DNA from 2 places in the Paenibacillus sp. FSL H8-0122 genome. Region 1 is predicted to be linked to the other one. Evidence: riboswitches for the same ligand, from Rfam matches in the RefSeq annotation. Region 1 holds a riboswitch; the other holds the start of a gene.

Region 1 (9,979 bases):
TAATGCGGTCCCCGTACATAATGACCCGGCCCTCCGAGTTGCGGGCAGCCCGGCCGATTGTCTGGATCAGCGAACGCTCGGAACGGAGGAAGCCTTCCTTGTCGGCATCCAGAATCGCGACCAGCGACACCTCCGGCAGGTCAAGACCCTCTCTGAGCAGGTTAATACCGACCAATACGTGGAATGTGCCCAGACGGAGATCACGCAGTATCGCCATCCGCTCCAGTGTCTTGATATCGGAGTGCATATAACGTACCTTGATGCCAATCTCCTTGAAGTAATCCGTCAGGTCCTCAGACATCTTCTTCGTAAGGGTGGTAACGAGAACACGCTCATCACGTTCTACCCGGTCACGGATTTCATTGATAAGATCATCGATCTGCCCTTCGGTAGGGCGCACTTCAATGATCGGATCAAGCAGACCGGTAGGACGGATAATCTGCTGGACCATCGTATCGCAATGCTCCATCTCATAAGGTCCCGGTGTTGCGGACACGTATACAATCTGGCTCACCTTGTCTTCGAATTCCTCGAATTGCAGCGGACGGTTATCCAGCGCAGACGGCAGGCGGAACCCGTGTTCTACAAGGACTGTCTTACGCGCACGGTCACCGTTATACATCGCCCGGATCTGCGGCAGCGTCACATGAGACTCGTCAATCACAATCAGCATGTCATCCGGGAAATAGTCCATCAGTGTATAAGGAGTAGCTCCCGGCTCACGGAAGGTAAGCGGACCGGAATAGTTCTCGATCCCCGAACAGAAGCCGACTTCCTTCATCATCTCGATATCATAACGGGTCCGCTGCTCCAGCCGCTGGGCCTCCAGCAGCTTGCCTGCTTCACGGAGCACAGCCAGCCGCTCCTCCAGCTCACGCTCAATATTAACCAGCGCGACACGCATGGTCTCTTCCTGGGTAACGAAGTGGGACGCCGGGAAAATCGCGATATGATCGCGTTCACCGATCAGCTCGCCTGTCAGAACATCAATCTCCGTAATCCGTTCGATCTCGTCTCCGAACAGCTCTACCCGGATCGCATGCTCGCCCTGGGATGCCGGGAAGATCTCAACGACATCCCCGCGCACACGGAACGTACCGCGCACGAAATTAATATCATTACGCTGATACTGGATATCTACAAGCCGGCTCAGAATCTGATTACGCGGCTTCTCCATCCCTACCCGCAGCGAGAGCAGCAGGCTTCCGTATTCCTGCGGCGAACCGAGACCATAAATACAGGACACACTCGCCACGATAATGACGTCACGGCGTTCGAACAGTGAACTCGTTGCCGAGTGGCGGAGCTTGTCAATTTCTTCATTTATGCTGGAGTCTTTCTCAATGTAGGTATCGGAGGAAGGGATGTACGCCTCTGGCTGGTAATAATCGTAGTAACTGACGAAGTAATCCACGGAATTGCTCGGAAAAAATTCTTTGAACTCACTCGCCAGCTGCGCAGCAAGCGTCTTGTTGTGCGCAATAACCAGCGTGGGGCGGTTCAACTTGGAAATCACTTGTGCGATGGTAAAGGTCTTGCCTGTACCTGTCGCTCCCAGCAGCGTCTGGTGCTTCTTGCCCTGCCGGATGCCGTCCAATAACTCTTCTATGGCATGAGGCTGATCGCCCTGGGGTGTATACTCGGACTCCAGTTCAAAAGTCTTCGTACTGACGACAATATCACTCATTTGCCCGTCTCCCCTCTATCGTCTAGAATATATGAATATATTATAATTGTAACCCAATAGCTTCCTCCTCCATACCATACTGAAAAATATGGAAGATAGGAATGCACGTTCCCGTTTATTATACAGCGTTGCCCAGACTGTTGCAAACCATAATATATAGAAATTTAAGGAGCCTGAATTTATGGATTTTACTACAATAATCGGCCTGCTGGCCGGGATTGCCGCCATGATCGGCGGTTTTCTGTGGGAAGGCGGCAGCCTGTCCGGCCTGCTGCAGCCCAATGCTGCCCTGATCGTATTCGGCGGCACACTTGCGGCTGTACTCATCAGCTTCCCGGCCTCCAAGCTCCGAAGCATTCCGGCGGCGTTACGCGTGGCTTTTGGCAGGCAGCAAGATACCAGCCGGGAACAAGCTGAAGAACTGATCGCTATGGCTGCACTCACGCGGCGCGGCGGTGTGCTTGCACTGGAGAAACGAGCGGAGGAACATCCAGATCCCTTCACCCGTGAAGGCCTGTTTCTGATTGTCGACGGCAATGACCCTGACCAGGTCCGGCAGATCCTGGAGCTTGGGATGGATGCCAAGGAACTGAAATATGAAGGCTATGCCAAAATATTCGAAGCCGCTGGCGGCTATGCACCGACCATGGGCATTATCGGCACCGTTATGGGGCTGATCCGGGTACTCAGCAACTTAACGGACCCTTCGAATCTGGGCGCGTCCATTGCCGTAGCTTTTACAGCAACACTCTATGGCGTAGCCAGCGCCAATCTACTCTTTTTACCCATTGCCTCCAAAATTAAATCCCGCAGCCAAAGTGAGCTGGGCAACATGGAGATGCTGCTTGTTGGCATTCTGTCCCTGCAGAACGGGGATCACCCGCATCTCGTCCGGCAAAAGCTGGCCCCCTTCCTGGCAGACGCCCCTAAACGCAGCGCCAGCACCAGTCCGGGAGACCCGCTATGAGACAAAGAAACCGCCGGCAGCCCCGCGCCGCCGCAGGCAAAGAGAGCCGGGACCGCTGGATGATTACCTACGCGGATCTGATCACGCTTCTGCTTATTTTCTTCGTGATTCTGTATGCCATGAGCAGCCTCGATTCGCAGAAATATGCCATTGTCAGCGGCTCCTTATCGGATACCTTCAAGAGCGGAAGTACAGTGCTGGAAGGCGGAAGCGGCGTGCTGGAGGGTAATCAGGGAATCACAGGGACTGGCGTCTCGAAGGGTAATAATGCGGACGGGACGGATGGAGCCGGGGCAGATACTCCTGCAGCCGGACAAGAAGGAGATGGGGCTGCACACCAGCCTTCAGCGCGCGAGCTTGCTTTTCGGGAACAGGAGGCGAAGCTGACTGCGCTTATGGGGGTTATCACCCAATACGTGGAGGAGAATAACCTGGGTGAGCAGATTTTTGTTGCCGATAAGCCGCAGGGCATTGCGATCACGCTCAGTGACCGCTTCCTGTTCGATGCGGGTAAGGCTGAGCTGAAATCGCCTGCACTCCCTGCACTGCGCCAGCTCTCCGGCCTGTTCCGCGGCATCGGCGCGACCATCAGCATCGAAGGCCACACCGACAATGTTCCGGTAACCGCCGCTTCGGAATATACGGATAACTGGGAGCTGTCCGGCGCCCGCGCATTATCTGTGCTGCGCTTTTTCCTGGATAACGAGGGCCTTAGCCCTGATACCTTCCAGTACGCCGGTTACGCGGATACCAGACCTGCATATGATAATGCTACTACCGAAGGCAGACAGAAGAATCGCCGGGTCGAACTCATTGTGCTGCGTCAGCTGCAGGAGGAAGAATAGCACGGAACCACGAGCGAATCTGCTCAGATACCGGCAGGCGGCAAAAGCATATATCCATTCGCTAATATAAGGAGATAGACCGCTATGCAGGATACAAACAGAGCGGCGCCGGAGGCCGCAGGGTTTTTCAGGTTTTTGCGGCTGGCAGTTTCGCTGATCATGATCATTATTGCCCAGGGGATGCTTACCCTCATCGTCGGATTTTTTGCCGCCTTCATGCAGTTCTTCTCCTCCCGCTACTTCTGGGGAGACCTGGCCCGCGTCTATCCGCTGGATAAGCTAATTGCCATTGGCGCTGATTACCTTATTGCCGGAGCTATCTTCGCCCTGGCCTGGTTCGGGGTCTGGTGGATGCTCTACGGCTTGTCCGGGAATGGGCGGATCCGCTGTTTCCCCCTGCTTCTGCTGAGCGCGTATTCGACGTTTCTTCTCCTCTTTTTACAAGTCAATCCGGTCTATAACCCGGAAGCCATGATCCCCAGTTCTGCCGGGGAAGCTACATTTATCGTTTGTATGGGGATGTCTGCCGCCGTGCTTTTCCCGTTTTATTCAGCCGGAGTGTATTATTTCGTGCTCAAGCCCGCCACCCGTCCGCGAAAAAGATACCGTTTCCTGCTGCTGTGCTCTGTATTTGCCGTCGCAGGTCTGGCTCTTCTGCCCTTCCTGTGGCATCTGGCTCCAGACATTTATCCGGGACTGCTTGAGTTTCCGGAATAAGCTACAGACGCAAAAAGGCAGACCTCTCACATTAGTAACATCTAATGTAATAAAGAGAAGTCTGCCGTATTCAGCCGCTTTCGCAAATAAGCTAAGCCTTATTCCCCAACCAGTTCCTTGTACGCTGCCGCATCCAGCAGGCCGGTTACTGCCTCTGCGAACTCTGCGTCCAGCTCCAGCTCAAAAATCCAACCGTCTCCGTAAGGCTGATCATTGATCAGCTCCGGGCTGGCCTCCAGCGCATCGTTGATCTTGGTCACCTTACCGGATACGGGTGAATATAGTTCTGATACCGTCTTCACGGACTCGATACTGCCCACGCTGTCGCCTGCGGAGATCGCCGCACCGACTTCCGGGAATTCTACAAACACGATATCGCCGAGCAGATGCTGCGCATGATCCGTAATCCCTACACGTACTACGCGTCCCTCGCCCTGCTGCGCCCACTCATGCTCTTCGCTGTATAGCAGGTTGTCAAGCACTTCACTCATTTCCAAGCCGCCTCTTTTCCGTAATTGGAGTTCTAAATTTAGTTATAGCCTAAGTTATCGGCTTGCCTAATGTCAATATAACTGACAGTAAAATTAAATTTGTCAACTTTTTGACGTTTTTTGATTGACAGGGCGGAGGGTTACCCGGTTTAATGGAGTCAGTAGAAAAACATATGGTTTGCGAATGATGGCATAGGGAGAGACTGTCTCACAGGAAGACAGCGCCGAAGGAGTAAGCCCGGGATGGGTGAATCTCTCAGGCAAAAGGACCTTTGCCGGACGCATCTCTGGAGAGTATCCGGTTACCTGCGCCGCAGGCTTCACGGATCACCAACGGGGAAACCTGCACCAACAGCTGCAGGGTAACTCTCAGGTACAAAGGACAGAGCGAAAGTCCATTTATGCATGCGTGCATAATGGCTTTCGCCTGTCCTTTTTCGTATGTAATCAAAGCCAAGGGAGTGACGAGATGGAGTCTTTGAGAAGAACACCTTTTTATGATCTCTATGCCGCGTATGCGGAGTCCAGATGTATTGATTTTGGCGGCTGGGAGCTGCCGGTGCAGTTCACAGGCATCGTGAAGGAGCATGAGGCCGTCCGCAATCAGGCCGGACTGTTCGATGTCTCCCACATGGGGGAATTCATGGTTACCGGAGAGGGCGCGGAAGCCTTCCTCCAGAGAATGACCACGAATGATGTCAGCCGCCTGGAAGACGGCGCGGCGCAGTATACTCTCATGCTCTATCCAAGCGGCGGAGTGGTGGACGATCTGCTCGTATACCGGCTGGGTGAGGAGCGTTACATGCTTGTCGTCAATGCGTCCAATATCGACAAGGACTTCCAGTGGCTGCAGGAGCATCTTACCGCTGAATTCAGCGGTGTCACCCTGAAGAATATCTCGGATGAGACGCTGCTGCTTGCTTTGCAGGGACCGCTGGCAGAGACGATTCTGTCCAAGGTCACGCAGGTGTCTCTAACAGAGCTTAAGCCGTTCCACTTCATCGAACACGCTGAAATCTGCGGCGTCACCGTCCTGCTCTCCCGTACCGGATATACTGGCGAGGACGGCTTCGAACTGTATGCTCCCGCAGATACAGCAGCAGCACTCTGGAACGGCCTGCTGGCCGCAGGCGCACCCCATGGCCTGACTCCCGCCGGACTCGGCGCACGCGATACGCTCCGCTTCGAAGCCAAGCTGCCGCTGTACGGCCAGGAGCTGTCGGCGGATATTACGCCGCTTGAAGCCGGTGTCCAGTTCTTCGTGAAGCTGGATGCAGGGGATTTCATCGGCCGTGACGCCCTGCTGAAGCAGAAGGAAGCCGGTCTGCCCCGGCGTCTTGTGGGCCTGGAGATGATCGACCGCGGCATTCCCCGCTCCCACTACCCCGTGTACGCGGACGGAGTCAAGATCGGTGAAGTAACGACTGGCACCCAATCCCCGACACTGAAACGGAATCTCGGACTTGCCCTGCTGGATGCTGCCTATACGGAGATCGGCACAGAGGTGTATGTGGAGATTCGCGGCAAGCAGCTTAAGGCTGCCGTCATCAAAGCCCCATTCTACAAAAGAAGCCAAGGAGTGAAGCCGCAATGAAGCACCGCTATCTGCCTATGACTGAGCAAGACCGTGCAGAAATGATGGAAACCGTAGGCATCCAGTCCATCGACGAGCTGTTCGCCGATATTCCGCAGTCCGTCCGCTACCAGGGAACGATGCCGATGTCCGGCGCTCTGGACGAATACGCACTGCTTCGCCATATGAAGGGTCTGGCTGACAAGAATGCCGACTTCGACACGCACACCAGCTTCCTGGGCGCCGGATTGTATGATCACCATGTTCCGGTTGTCATCAACCATGTGATTTCCCGTTCGGAATTCTATACTGCTTACACTCCTTACCAGCCGGAGATCAGCCAGGGGGAGCTTCAGGCGATCTTTGAATTCCAGTCGTATATCTGTGAGCTGACCGGAATGAAGGTTGCCAATGCCAGTATGTATGACGGCGCAACCGCCTTCTCCGAAGCGGCTGTGCTGGCCGCAGGCGCCACCAAACGCAAGAAGCTGATTGTCTCCCGCACAGTTCATCCTGAAGCGCGTCAGGTGCTGCGTACCTCCGCCAACGCCTGGGGCCTGCAAATTGTAGAGATTGATTATGCTGACGGGTTAACGGATCTCGCTAAGCTGGCCGAAGCCATCGACAGCGATACGGCCGCTGTGCTGGTTCAGTCGCCGAACTTCTTCGGCGGTATTGAGGATCTGCGCAAGATCGAGCCGCTGATCCACGCGGTCAAGGGACTGCTCGTGGTCAGCGCGAACCCCATTGCACTTGGCGTATTGGAGTCTCCCGGACGGCTTGGCGCAGACATCGTTGTCGGCGACGCGCAACCGCTCGGAATTGCCGCTTCGCTCGGCGGTCCGACCTGCGGGTTCTTCGCGGTGGCTGAGCCGCTGATGCGCCGGATGCCGGGCCGGATCGTCGGCCAGACGGTTGACCGGAATGGCAAGCGCGGCTTCGTGCTGACGCTGCAAGCCCGCGAACAGCATATCCGCCGTGAGAAGGCGACCTCGAATATCTGCTCCAATCAGGCACTCTTGGCGCTGTGCGCTTCCGTCTATCTGTCCGTGATGGGCAAGGAGGGCATGCGCGAGGTGGGTGAGCTGAACATCCGCAAGAGCCACTATGCCGCTGGGCGGCTGGCTGAAATCACTGGCGCAGAGCGCGTCTTCACTGCCCCGTTCTTCAATGAATTCGTCCTGAAGCTCCCGGAGGGCAGCAGTGTGAGTGCAGTTAACTCCAAGCTGCTGAAGGAAGGCTATCTGGGCGGCTATGACTTAAGCCGGGATTATCCCGAGCTGGCCGGACATATGCTGGTGGCCGTAACGGAGAAACGAAGCAAGACCGAAATTGACGAATTCGCAAGCGCACTGGAGGGCTGTGTATGAAACCGGAACAAAGTCTGATTTTTGAATTAAGCCGTCCCGGCCGCTCGGCCTACTCCCTGCCTCTGTGTGATGTGCCGCAGGGCGAGGCCCTTGGCTCACTCATTCCCGAAGGACTGCTGCGCAGTGAGCCGGTCGTACTGCCGGAGGTATCGGAAGTGGATGTCATCCGCCACTATACCGCCCTGTCCCGCCGCAACTTCGGAGTCGATAACGGCTTCTATCCGCTCGGCTCCTGCACGATGAAATACAACCCCAAGATCAACGAGGATGTCGCCCGCTTCCCGGGACTCTCCAAGATCCATCCGTATCAGCCGGAAGAGAGCATCCAGGGGGCGCTTGAACTGATGTACACGCTGCAAAAGGATCTCGCCGCCCTGACCGGCATGGATGCCGTATCCCTGCAGCCCGCTGCCGGCGCCCATGGCGAGTGGACCGGCCTGATGATGATCCGCGCCTACCATGAGAGCCGCGGCGAGGTCCGCACCAAGGTCATCGTGCCGGATTCCTCGCACGGGACCAACCCGGCGAGCGCCGCAGCAGCGGGACTGGATACCGTGACCATTCCCTCCAACGACAAGGGAATGGTCGATCTCGAAGCGCTGAAGGCGGCGGTCGGCAGCGACACCGCTGCGCTGATGCTCACGAACCCGAGTACCCTCGGACTCTTCGAGACGCAGATCGTCGAGATCGCGGCAATTGTCCATGAAGCGGGCGGCCTGCTCTATTATGACGGAGCGAACTCCAACGCCATTATGGGCATTACCCGCCCGGGCGATATGGGCTTCGATGTGGTGCATCTCAACCTGCACAAGACGATGAGCACGCCGCACGGCGGCGGAGGTCCGGGAGCCGGACCGGTCGGCGTGAAGGCGAAGCTGATTCCATTCCTGCCACAGCCTACGGTGGCACAGAACGAAGACGGCAGCTTCACGCTGGACTGCAGCGGGCCGGAATCGATCGGCCGCGTCAAAGCCTTTTACGGTAACTTCGGGATTCTCGTCCGTGCATATGCCTATATCCGCACCTACGGTCCCGACGGCCTGCGTGAGGTGTCCGAGAACGCTGTGCTGAACGCCAACTATATGATGCACCGGCTGGCCCCTTACTTCGAGATTCCCTTCCCCGGGGTCTGCAAGCATGAATTCGTGATGTCCGGCAAGAACCTTAAGCAGTACGGTGTACGTACCCTCGATGTAGCCAAACGGCTGCTCGACTTCGGCTATCATCCGCCAACCGTCTACTTCCCGCTGACGGTAGAGGAATGTATGATGATTGAGCCGACCGAGACCGAGAGCAAGGAGACGCTCGACGGCTTCATTGAGACCATGATCCGAATCGTCAAGGAAGCCGAGGAGACACCGGAGATTGTCATTAATGCACCGCATACGACTGAAATCAGCCGCCTGGATGAGACACAGGCCGCGCGTAAGCCGGTACTCAACTGCTCCTGCGGTTAACCTTCTGCCAGAGAAGCCGGACTTAGATGGTACACCAAATAGCCGGGTCAGCGATACATTCGTATCACTGCCCGGCTATTCGATATATGTACCTGATGCAGATTCCCCCGGCTACGGCGTAAGCCGCTTCACGAATTGGAAGCGGTCATTCACCCGCATTTTACTATAGATGCTCTTCAGCATATTGCGCACGGTGCCTTCACTGATTCCCAGATCGCTTCCGATATGCAGCGCACTCTTCTCCAGCAGCCACAGCCTCGCTACCTCCTGCTCCCGCGCGGTCAGCTTATACTCCAGCAATGTGGATTCAAGCCGGTACTGCTGCATCTCCGGGTTCTTCTCCATCCACTTCTCCATGATATTCTCAGCAATCTGCTGCACGAAGGGAATGGCGAATTCAATAGGCTCTCCTCTATTAAAAGAAATATCAACATATCCGTAAACGGTATCATGATCCTGCAAGGGAGCGCATACACAGTTCCAGTCGCGGAAGGTCTGATCCGTATGTTCCGTTCCCCGCACCACTCCGATGCAGTTCATCTCCATCGCCAGCGATACAGCATTCATTCCCGCCTGCTGCTTGCTTAAGCTGACCCCCGGACGCAGCTCCGCCTGCTCCATCTCGGCCTGCGTCTCCGAAGAAGAATAGACCAGCTCCAGAATGGTCCCCGCCTTGTCCGTCAGGAACACCACATAAGGAATGGAGAGCAGCTGGCTTAATTTGTTCATTTCACTGCGGATGGAAGCAATCATAGCTCTATGATAGATATGCTCCCTGGATTCTTCAGAAGAACCCGCCACGGACATTCCGCTCTGGACATCAACTTGGGTTGCATCCAGCGGCCGGAAGGCTTCAAGTTCGCTTGCTTCTA
Region 2 (9,979 bases), 480 kb from region 1:
CTGGAAGTCAATCTCGGCGTTGATTTTCTCTTTGAGATACTTGTTGATCTCATCTACAACCGCCTTGGTATCATTCTGCGGGAAATTCCCGACCGTGTAAACTTTCAGCTTCCGGAACGTTGAGGTATCAGGATTCGTGCTGCCTTCCGTGCCTGCTGTTGCGGCGGCTGCTGTCGATTCTGCCTTGGACGGGGCGGATGCACCTGAATTGCCCCCGCCGCATCCGGTAATGCCCAGTATCACGGCAGTCAGAGCGGCAAGCACCGTGCCTGAGCTTCTTGTTGTTCTCATTTGTATGAACCTCCTCGAATGATAATTAGATCATATATTCTAACCGGCATTTACGCCAGAGCTAGACCGCTTAACCCTTGATCGCACCAATCGTAAGGCCCTTGGTGAAGTACTTCTGGAAGAACGGATAGATGAACAGAATCGGACCAATCGACAGCACGACCATAGCCATCCGCAGACTTTCGGTCGGAACGGATTCCTGTACCATCAGGGCGACACCGCTGCCTGCAAGCTGGGTTTTGAAGAATTCCGCCTGGCGGATCATCTGAATCATGACGTATTGCAGGGAGAACTTGTCGGTGTCATTAATGAATAGCATGGAGTTGAACCAGTCATTCCAATACATCAGTGTAGTGAACAGACCGATCGTAGCCAGAACAGGCAGGGAGATCGGAAGCACAAGCTGGAAGAATATCCGCCATTCCGAGGCCCCGTCCAGCTTGCCGGATTCAATCATCTCTTCCGGGATCGTCTGCTGGAAGAAGGTACGGGTGATGAAGATATAGAAGGCATTGGACAGGCCGGGCAGGATCAGCGCAACCAGCGAGTCCTTCAGATCGAGATAGTTCACGTACAGCAGATAGAAGGGGACAAGCCCTCCCGAGAACAGCATGGTGATCAGCAGGTAGAAGTTGAATGTTTTTTTGAAAGGAAAATCCTTCCGGTAGAGCGGATACGCATACAGCGCAATCAGCAGCACGGCCAGCACAGTTCCGATCACCGTAACCGTCAGGCTGACGCCATACGCCTTAACCAGTGTCTCCGAATGCTTGAACAGATATTGGTACGCAGACGCGTCGATATGATCGGGCCAGAACTTGTAACCCTGCAGCGTCAAGGCCTTCTCGTTGGTTAAGGAGATGGCGACAATGAGCAGGATCGGCAGAATACATGCCAGGCTGAAGGCGATGAAGAATACATTCAGAATAATCTGGGCGGTAGTGGAGCCTTTGGTATAAGGGTTGCTTCGGGATGCAGTAGTCATTAGAATCCTCCGTTTCTAGAAAAGCGCCGTATCGCGGTTCAGCTTGCGGGCCAGAGCGTTCGCGCCGATGACCAGGAAGAAGCCGACGACCGATTGATAGAAGTTCGCCGCTGAGGACATCCCCAGGTCGTTGAGCTGGATCAGGCCCCGGTAGACATAGGTGTCAATAACGTCCGTAGTTGAGCGCAGCGCACCGGAGTCCAGGGTCACATGGTAGAACAGCCCGAAGTCAGAGCGGAAGATGCCGCCCATGTTAAGAATCGTGAGAATGACCATGATCGGCGTGAGCAGCGGCAGGGTAATCTTGGTGATCTGCTGCCATTTGCTGGCGCCGTCCATCACCGCAGCTTCGTACAGCTCTTCGCTGATGCCGGTGATGGCTGCAAGGTAGATGACGCTGCCGATCCCGATGGAGTGCCACATTTTGGTGATCCACAGAATGTAAGGCCATGCGTTAGGATGCATATAGGCATTCACTGAGGAGTAGCCGAACATTGGCAGAATATGCTTGACCAGGAAGCCGTACTCCGGGTGCAGGAAGGCATAGACGATGAAGCTGACCACGACCATGGACAGGAAGTTCGGCATAATCATGACGGTCTGGAAGAACTTCGAGGCCAGCTTGTTACGCACCTCATTGATCGCAATCGCCAGCGAGACGGAGAGAATGAGCCCTGAGATAATGAAGACCACATTGTACCCCACGGTGTTGATGGTCACGCGCAGGGCGTCAGAGGTGGCGAACAGGAACCGGAAGTTGTCGAGCCCGGCCCAGGGACTGCCCATAATGCCGTCCACGTAGTTGATGTTCTTGAAGGCAATGAATAATCCGAACATCGGAATATAGCAGTTGATGAAAAAAATAATCGATGTGGGCAGCAGCATCAGCAGCAGCACCCGGTATCGCACGATATTGTGCAGCAGACGGCCGAAACGGCCCTGGGGCTGTGTCGCTAACTTGTTGTTCATAGCTTGTGGTGCGGGATTTGCCATAAGTTCTAACCTCACTCTACTTGTTCTGGATGAATTTATTATAGTAGAGCGGTTGAACCGAATTCTCTCTTGCAAATGACCCTGTTTATTCAAAAATGACTTTGTGCAGGTAGGATGTTATTCTGCGCTCCTGTCACAAAATAGCAGCAGGGGAACGTTATACCTGTATATTCTTAATAAGCAAAGGAGAGAAACTATGTACACGATCAGCTTAAATACGATGAAGAAAGCAATGATAGCAACAGCAGTAACTGCTGTACTCGGAGGGGCAGTTGTCGGCGGGGGATTCACTGTACCCGTAGCGGCGGCAGCCAATGTCAACAAGGATGCTAAGGCTGACAGCGCGTTCGCGGCCAGCGACAACGCCACTCTGAAGGCTGTTTTCCAGAAAGGGCTTGCTGCTGCTCCGAATCAGGCCGTGACCCAGGAGGGGGTAACCCTGACACTAACCGATCTGATCTATGACAGTAATCAACTTATCGCAGGCATCCGGCAGGAGGGAGGGACGGTGGACAAGAACGGTTCTTTCATGGACCAGACCAGGATTGTGGACGTGTTAATCAATGGGAAAAAGCTGCTGTTTGATACTTCCATCATTCCCAATTTGAAAGATACGGACACAGCCTTGATCTATTTGAGTAAGGGAGCCATGAAGCAGCAAATCCCGGACAAATTCGACCTGACGCTGAAGGCATACGCCAACGGGGTGAAGGAGCCGTTTATTTTCAAAGTTCAAGTGAACAAGCTGGGGACCCTGTTAAGCCTGAAGCCGGGCGTCTCCAAGAAGAACAACAAATTCAATTATACGGTGAATTCCTTCGAGATGACCGCGTTAACGATGTCTCTGCAGGTGACCTTTAAGGGGGAAGTTCCGGCAGCGGCCAAGTCCAAGGTGAACAACCCGGAAAGAATGTTATATGACCTTGTGGACGAGAAAGGAAATGTGATTTCGCCATGGGGCAAGCCGTTTGAGAAAGTCCGGACAAGCGGTACCGAGGAACAGAACTATAGTGCATTCCCAGCCGTTCCGAAGTCCATTAGCGTTAAGCCTTTTACGTATTCCAAAGATGCCAGCGGGAAGATGTTCAAAGACAAGCAGGGTCAGTGGGCTAAAACTTATTATAAAGACCTGGAAACCAAAATTACGGTGAAATAACGTGCAATGAAGCAGTGCAGGACACCCGGCGATGACCACGAGAGTAACAAATGATATTGACAGAAGTCTGGACTGTGCATAGAATTGAAAAATATTTACATGAAGTCAGCTTCAAATAATTGAATATTCGCAAGCTATGAAGGCTATGGATCACACTATAGCTGGAGCAGCTTCTGGAGAGACTGCGGGAGACCGCAGCGCCGAAGGGTTCACAATCTCAGGCAAAAGGACAGAAGAGTACCGAATTTGTGTTTTGCCGTGCGGATTAGCCGCTGCTGCAGACGCTTATTTGGAACCTCTTATGAACCGGGAGATTGGATGATATCCAGTCTCCTTTTTGCGTTACCCGGCAGGACAGCGTCATATACACTAAGGGGGAAACAGGTATGGCACAGACAGAATTAAAAAGAGAGCTTGCAAACCGGCACGTCCAGCTTATCGCCATCGGCGGCACGATTGGAACGGGGTTGTTCCTCGGCTCAGGCAAGGCGATCCAGCAGGCCGGACCCTCCATCATGCTCACGTATCTGATCGTGGGGATTGCCGTGTTTTTTGTGATGCGGGCGCTGGGGGAGCTGCTGCTCTCGAAGGCGGGGTATCAATCTTTTACAGACATTGCTGAGGATTACTTGGGGCCGCGTGCGGCGTACATTACGGGCTGGACCTATTGGTTCTGCTGGATTATGACGGCGATGGCCGATGTGATTGCGGTGGGCGTCTATGTGCAGTACTGGTTCGATATTCCGCAGTGGGTGCCGGCCGTGATCTGCCTGATCATTCTGCTCGGGCTCAATCTGCTCACGGTCAAGAGCTTCGGCGAACTCGAATTCTGGTTTGCTCTGATCAAGGTGGTTACGATTCTGGCTCTGATCGGCCTGGGCATTGTCCTGCTGGTGACCCAGTTCAAGACAGATGCAGGCTCAGTGTCGGTCCGCAATCTCTGGGAGCACGGGGGCGTGTTCCCGAACGGGGTGAAGGGCTTCCTGTTCTCCTTCCAGATGGTGGTATTCGCCTATGTCGGCGTGGAGCTGGTGGGGGTATCGGCAGCGGAGACGGCTAATCCTGAGAAAAACATCCCGTCCGCGATCAACAAAATTCCGCTGCGGATTCTCTTCTTCTATGTCGGCGCGCTGTTCGTGCTGCTGTGCATTAATCCCTGGACCCAGCTTAGCGCGGCTGAAAGTCCGTTCGTGCGCACCTTCAGTCTGGTCGGGATTCCGATTGCTGCGGGGATTATCAATTTCGTGGTCTTAACCTCGGCAGCCTCCGCCTGCAACAGCGGGATGTTCTCGACCAGCCGGATTCTCTACAATCTGAGCAGACGGAATCAGGCCTCGCCTCAGCTTGGCAAGCTGAACCGGAATCATGTGCCTGCGAATTCCTTATTCCTCTCCACGCTGGTGATCTCTGCCGGGGCACTGCTCAGCAAGCTTATTCCGGGTCAGGCCTTCGGCATCGTGACTACGATCAGCGCCATTTGCTTCATCTGGGTCTGGGGCGTTGTGCTGGTCTGCCATATCAAGTATAAAAGGAACCGCCCGGACTTACATGCCGCTTCCAAATTTAAAGCGCCGTTCACCCCGGTAATTAACTATGCCGTCCTGACGCTGTTCGCCGCCATTCTTGTGATCATGCTCTTTGCTGCCGAGACCCGTCCGGCGCTGCTGTTCACCCCGCTCTGGTTCATCCTGCTGTTCGTTCTGTATTCCATTAGAAGCCGTAAGGAGAAAAGTGATCAGGAAATCAGTATAATCAATACATAAACTGATTTCAGGATGAAGAGGGTGCAGCCGCCGCATGAACAAGACAGACCGCATGTTAGCCATCGTACTGGAGCTGCAGCGCAAAGGGGTCGTAAGGGCAGAGGATCTGGCGTCCGTCTTCGAGACTAGCGTAAGAACCATCTACCGCGATATCCAGGCGCTTAGTGAAGCCGGAGTGCCGGTGGTAGGCGCTACGGGTCAGGGATATTCACTGGTAAAAGGGTATTTCCTGCCCCCGGTCAGCTTCACCGCCGAGGAGGCAGTGACCCTGCTGATCGGGACGGATTTCGTGGAGCAGCGGTTCGACACTCAGTATGGTAACCAGGCCTCCGCAGCAGGTAGGAAGATTGAAGCGGTTCTGCCGGAGGATGTCAAGGAGAATGCCGCCCGGCTCCGCCAGAGCATCCTGCTGCTGAATACCAGTAAAGATAAGCTGCAAGGACAGGAGAAGGAGTACATGGAGCAGATCCGACGCGCGATTCTGGAGCAGCGGAAGATCGGCTTCGGGTATACAAAGGGCAGACAGGAAGCTGACGGAAGTCACCACAGTGTCCGAACCGCCTCGCCGTATGGACTTGTCTTGAACAGAGGCGCATGGACCCTGGTGGCCTGGTGCGGACTGCGGCAGGAGATCCGTCATTTCCGCTTATCCAGAATGAGTGAGCTTACCATTCTGGATGACCGGTTCGAAGCGCCTGCGGATTTCGATCTGCACGAGTACCAGCCGGAGGATGACCGCCATGTACGCGTGTGCATTTTGGTTCAGCCGGAGATCGCGGGCAAGGCGGCTGAATCCGGGAACTTTTATCTGGAGGAAGTGGAGGACCGGGCAGACGGCAGGCTTATGACCTTCCGCGTGCGCCAGCCCGAGGACCTGCTGCAATGGGTGCTTGGCTGGGGAGCGGGGGCGGTTGTCCTGGAGCCGGAAGCCTTGCGTAAGCTTGTACGGGCCGAAGCGGCGAGAATGCTTGAACGCTACTGACATAACGTTGTCAGGAGCGGTTGTGTATATTCAGCGTAATATTCATCAGTGTCTGGCCGGGAACGGGGAAGCGGCGGGGAATGAAGCAGAGATGACCCCGGAGGGTAAAGCAATTTTTGCCGGGGGCAGCTTCCCGCCTGTACGTGTTCATGTTCCGCCGTCACCGCAGTATACGCCGGTGCAGCCGGAGAGCAAGGAGCAGTTGATCCAGGGCCTGAACACGGTGGTTGAACGGATGCGGGAGACCCTGCCGAAGCTTGCGCAGGCACCTGAGCACAGTACCGTCCCTCATCCCCGGTTCGGCCCCTTGTCTGCGGCAGAATGGTATCTGCTGATCGAGATGCACTACCGCCATCACTTGCTGCAGCTGGACCGGTTGAAGGATGCAATAGCGGCAGGAGTACAATAGAGTTAAGCCGCAATGAGCGAAGGAAAGCCGAAGCCTGTCAGCAAAAGACTGACGGGCTTCGGCTTTTTTTGGTTGAAAAACCGCCCACACTAGGTACGCCGAAGGCGCGCGGGCCAGATGTGGTCGAAAAACCGCCCACACTGGGCACGCCAGCAAGTAGGCGGAGAAAATCAATTTTTAATTATTCATTTTTGATTAAAGGAGGTTTGTCATAAAATGTCGAACTTAACTCTTGATTTCGCTGTACCCTGAAGCCACCTGACTAAAAGGAGACTCACACCTATGAAAAACATCGTCCGCTCTCTTGAAGATATAGTGAATCTGGCACCGATTCTGAAAGCTGCCTTTCCATATGATATATCGATTGCTGTCTGTGATACCGTGAAGTTCCTTGCCTATTACCCCGGCGATTCCATCGATCTGGGGATTCGCGCCGGGCAGATTATTCACGCGGACGAACCTCTGTATCACGCACTAAAAAATGATAAATACTCAAGGGCCAACGTTCCCAAAGAGTATTATGGATACGAATTTGTGGGTACGGTCCTTCCGGTACATGGAGAGGATGAACGTGTCTGTGGGGCGGTATGCATTCAGGTACGCAGACAGACCGAGCTGCGGGAAATTGCCGATCGGATGGCACTGTCCCTGAATCAGGCTAATGCGCGGATCATGCAGGTAGCGGGCGGGTCTAACCAGCTAGCCGGCTTCTCTCAGAAGCTGCTGGTCCAGTCTGAGACCACTGCTGCAAGTGTCCAAAAAAGCGATGAGGTGCTGGCCGTTCTGAGGAAGGTTGCCGACCAGACGCATCTGCTTGGAATTAATGCGGCCATTGAGGCCGCCCATGCCGGAGAGAAGGGCCGGGGCTTCGACATTGTCGCCAGAGAAATCCGCAAGTTCTCACAGGAGACCGAGCAATCCGCGCAGCGGATACGGGACACCCTGCGGGAGATCCAGGCAGCGATGAAAGGAATCGGCCAATCCATCGGTCAGATTGCTTCAGTGGGGCAAGAGCAGGCAGCTTCAACGCAAGAGATGTCCAGCTTCATTGAGGAGATCCGGGCAATGTCGGAGCAGTTGAACCAGTTCGCTCAGAAGCTGTGAGGCTAGGGCGGAGCGGAAGCTGCCTGCATCGCTCCGCGAATTTTACAGATGTGCGATCAATGTGGCCGCCAGTGCCAGGAAGGCAGGGAGGCCTTGCATCAGCAGGATAGATCTCTTGGAAGTGAGTCCGCCATAGATGGCCGCAACCGCCACACAGATCAGGAAGAACAATTGCAGCTGGTACCCGAAGTCCGCGCTTGGATGCAGCAGCCCCCAGATTAGACCGGCTGCCAGGAAGCCGTTATATAAGCCCTGATTGGCTGCCAGCGATTTCGTCTCCTGTGCGAAGGCAGGGGTCAATCCGAACGCCTTCTGTGCTCTCGGGGTGGTCCACAGGAACATCTCCAGTACAAGTATGTACACATGCTCAAGTGCTACTAAGGCAACAAGAATTAAACTTACAGTCATCATAAGAAGTCCCTCTTTTCAAGTGATAGGAATTTACATTGCGCAAAATATAATTTTACAAACCTAAATATAACCAAATATTAGCCTTTTGTCAATTTATTGCATCCATATTGTAAGGGAGGAAGGAAATGTACATCAGAACACTGGCCCCCTCGGACGCCGAAAGCTACCGGGCGCTTCGTTTGCAGTCGCTGCAGCTGCACCCGGAAGCTTTCCTTAGCTCTTATGAATCGGAAGCGAAGCTGTCTATCGAGACTACCCGGATTAGGCTGGATTCCTCCGATGAGCATTTCACCCTGGGCGCCTTCTTGGAGGGGGAGCAGAGGCTGACGGGAATGGCAACCTTGTTCCGGGAGAGCAGGCCCAAGATTCAGCACAAAGCTAATGTCTATGCAGTATATGTAGATCCGGCTGCCCGCAAACATGGCGTGGGCTACGCGCTGATGCTGGAGCTGATTGCACGGGCAAAGGCCGCACCGGGGCTGGAGCAGCTTACGCTGACCGTAACCTCCAATAACGCTCCGGCCAAAAGGCTCTACGAATCCCTTGGATTCGTCTGCTACGGCACAGAGCCAAGGGCGATGAAGCTTGGCAGCGAGTATCTGGACGAGGATCTGATGGTGCTGATGCTGTAGAACACAGCACAAACCCCTCCCGCATGTTCGCAGAAGGGGTAAGATAAATGACATATGTTGCTTACTTCGCAGACTTTCCGCTCAGGATGGCCTTCACCTGGCTGACCATTGCCGCTGCGTCAGCACTGGTGACACCGTCCTGGGGACGGAAGCCCCCGTCTTGATCCAGCTTCACGATCTTAAGGGCAAGCGCGGTCTGAATGGCCCCCGAGTTCAGGATATTGATTTTGTCATTATCCTTGATCTCCACCGGGATCAGCTTGATCATCGGCAGTTGGCCGCTGGTCTGGAGCGTGTTGATGAGCAGATACGTGAACGATTCTCGGGTTACGCTCATATTCGGATCGATTTTGATCTGAAGATTCACCTCAGGCCCGGCAGCATCCTTGATGAACTGGACGGCCTCGGTTGCGGTGATTGTCTTGCTTACAGCACCGGGTGCCGGATGGGCCTTCAAATAATTCATGGCATTTCCGGCGATGGAAGCAGCCTCAGGACGGGTGATTGCCGCCTTTGGATTGAAGTTCCCGTCGGCATCCAGCTCCACAAAGCCAAGAGCAAGGGCGGTCTGGATAGCTCCCGAGTTCAGGATGTCGATCTGATCGCCGTCCTTCACGTCTACTGGAATGACATTAATCATCGGCAGTTGACCGCTGGTCTGTAACGTATGGATTAACAGATACGTGAAGGCTTCACGTGACATGCTGGCCGCCGGAGCAATCTTGATCTGCAGGCCGGCTTCAGGACCGACCGCTTCTTTAATAACCTGCACAGCTTGTTCTGCGGTCAGGACCTCATCCGTAGCAGCAGGGGCTGGATGTGCCTTCAGATAAGCGAGTGCATTGCTGATGGCTACTGCCGCTTCTGCACGGGTGATTTCCTGCTTCGGGTTAAGCTTGCCGCTGCCATCCAGCTTCAGGATACCGTAATTCAGCGCACGCTGCAGGGCACCGGAGTATTCTACCTGCACCTGATCCTGATCGGCATACTCCACCACCACTGGCTTAATCATCGGCAGGCGGTTCGTGTTCTCCATCGCATCAATGAGCTGGTAGGTAAATTCTTCGCGGGTCAGCTTCTCACCAGGCTTCAAGTCCGCTGGCAGGTCCAGGCCGTGCACACTGGCAATAATCAGCGCCTGTGCATACCAGGCGGAGTCACTCGCGTTCTTGAAATAGTCGGTGGCATGCGGCTCCTTCACGAACCGGATCGTATCCAGATTCAGATCAAGCGCACTCACGATCATCTGCACC

Evidence for each region. A riboswitch is a leader RNA that binds a small molecule or an ion and turns the genes downstream of it on or off. The one in region 1 is predicted to bind glycine.
Region 2: it holds a riboswitch for glycine, as region 1 does, so the genes downstream of both, NSS64_RS29765 (amino acid permease) here and gcvT (glycine cleavage system aminomethyltransferase GcvT) in region 1, are expected to answer to the same signal.

Annotation. Positions count from the first base shown of each region.
Region 1 covers NZ_JBBOTB010000001.1:7,392,791-7,402,769, reverse strand. The annotation lists gene uvrB (excinuclease ABC subunit UvrB) at 1-1,687, opposite strand, end outside; gene NSS64_RS31805 (flagellar motor protein) at 1,869-2,654, shown strand; gene NSS64_RS31800 (flagellar motor protein MotB) at 2,651-3,499, shown strand; gene NSS64_RS31795 (hypothetical protein) at 3,584-4,216, shown strand; gene gcvH (glycine cleavage system protein GcvH) at 4,315-4,707, opposite strand; glycine riboswitch at 4,892-4,989, shown strand; glycine riboswitch at 4,993-5,095, shown strand; gene gcvT (glycine cleavage system aminomethyltransferase GcvT) at 5,177-6,301, shown strand; gene gcvPA (aminomethyl-transferring glycine dehydrogenase subunit GcvPA) at 6,298-7,650, shown strand; gene gcvPB (aminomethyl-transferring glycine dehydrogenase subunit GcvPB) at 7,647-9,107, shown strand; gene NSS64_RS31770 (LuxR C-terminal-related transcriptional regulator) at 9,219-9,979, opposite strand, start outside.
Region 2 covers NZ_JBBOTB010000001.1:6,916,831-6,926,809, forward strand. The annotation lists gene NSS64_RS29745 (ABC transporter substrate-binding protein) at 1-291, opposite strand, end outside; gene NSS64_RS29750 (carbohydrate ABC transporter permease) at 362-1,276, opposite strand; gene NSS64_RS29755 (ABC transporter permease) at 1,292-2,269, opposite strand; gene NSS64_RS29760 (DUF5643 domain-containing protein) at 2,466-3,425, shown strand; glycine riboswitch at 3,589-3,668, shown strand; gene NSS64_RS29765 (amino acid permease) at 3,812-5,188, shown strand; gene NSS64_RS29770 (helix-turn-helix transcriptional regulator) at 5,223-6,170, shown strand; gene NSS64_RS29775 (DinB family protein) at 6,193-6,579, shown strand; gene NSS64_RS29780 (methyl-accepting chemotaxis protein) at 6,862-7,683, shown strand; gene NSS64_RS29785 (DUF1304 domain-containing protein) at 7,726-8,094, opposite strand; gene NSS64_RS29790 (GNAT family N-acetyltransferase) at 8,220-8,726, shown strand; gene NSS64_RS29795 (S-layer homology domain-containing protein) at 8,788-9,979, opposite strand, start outside.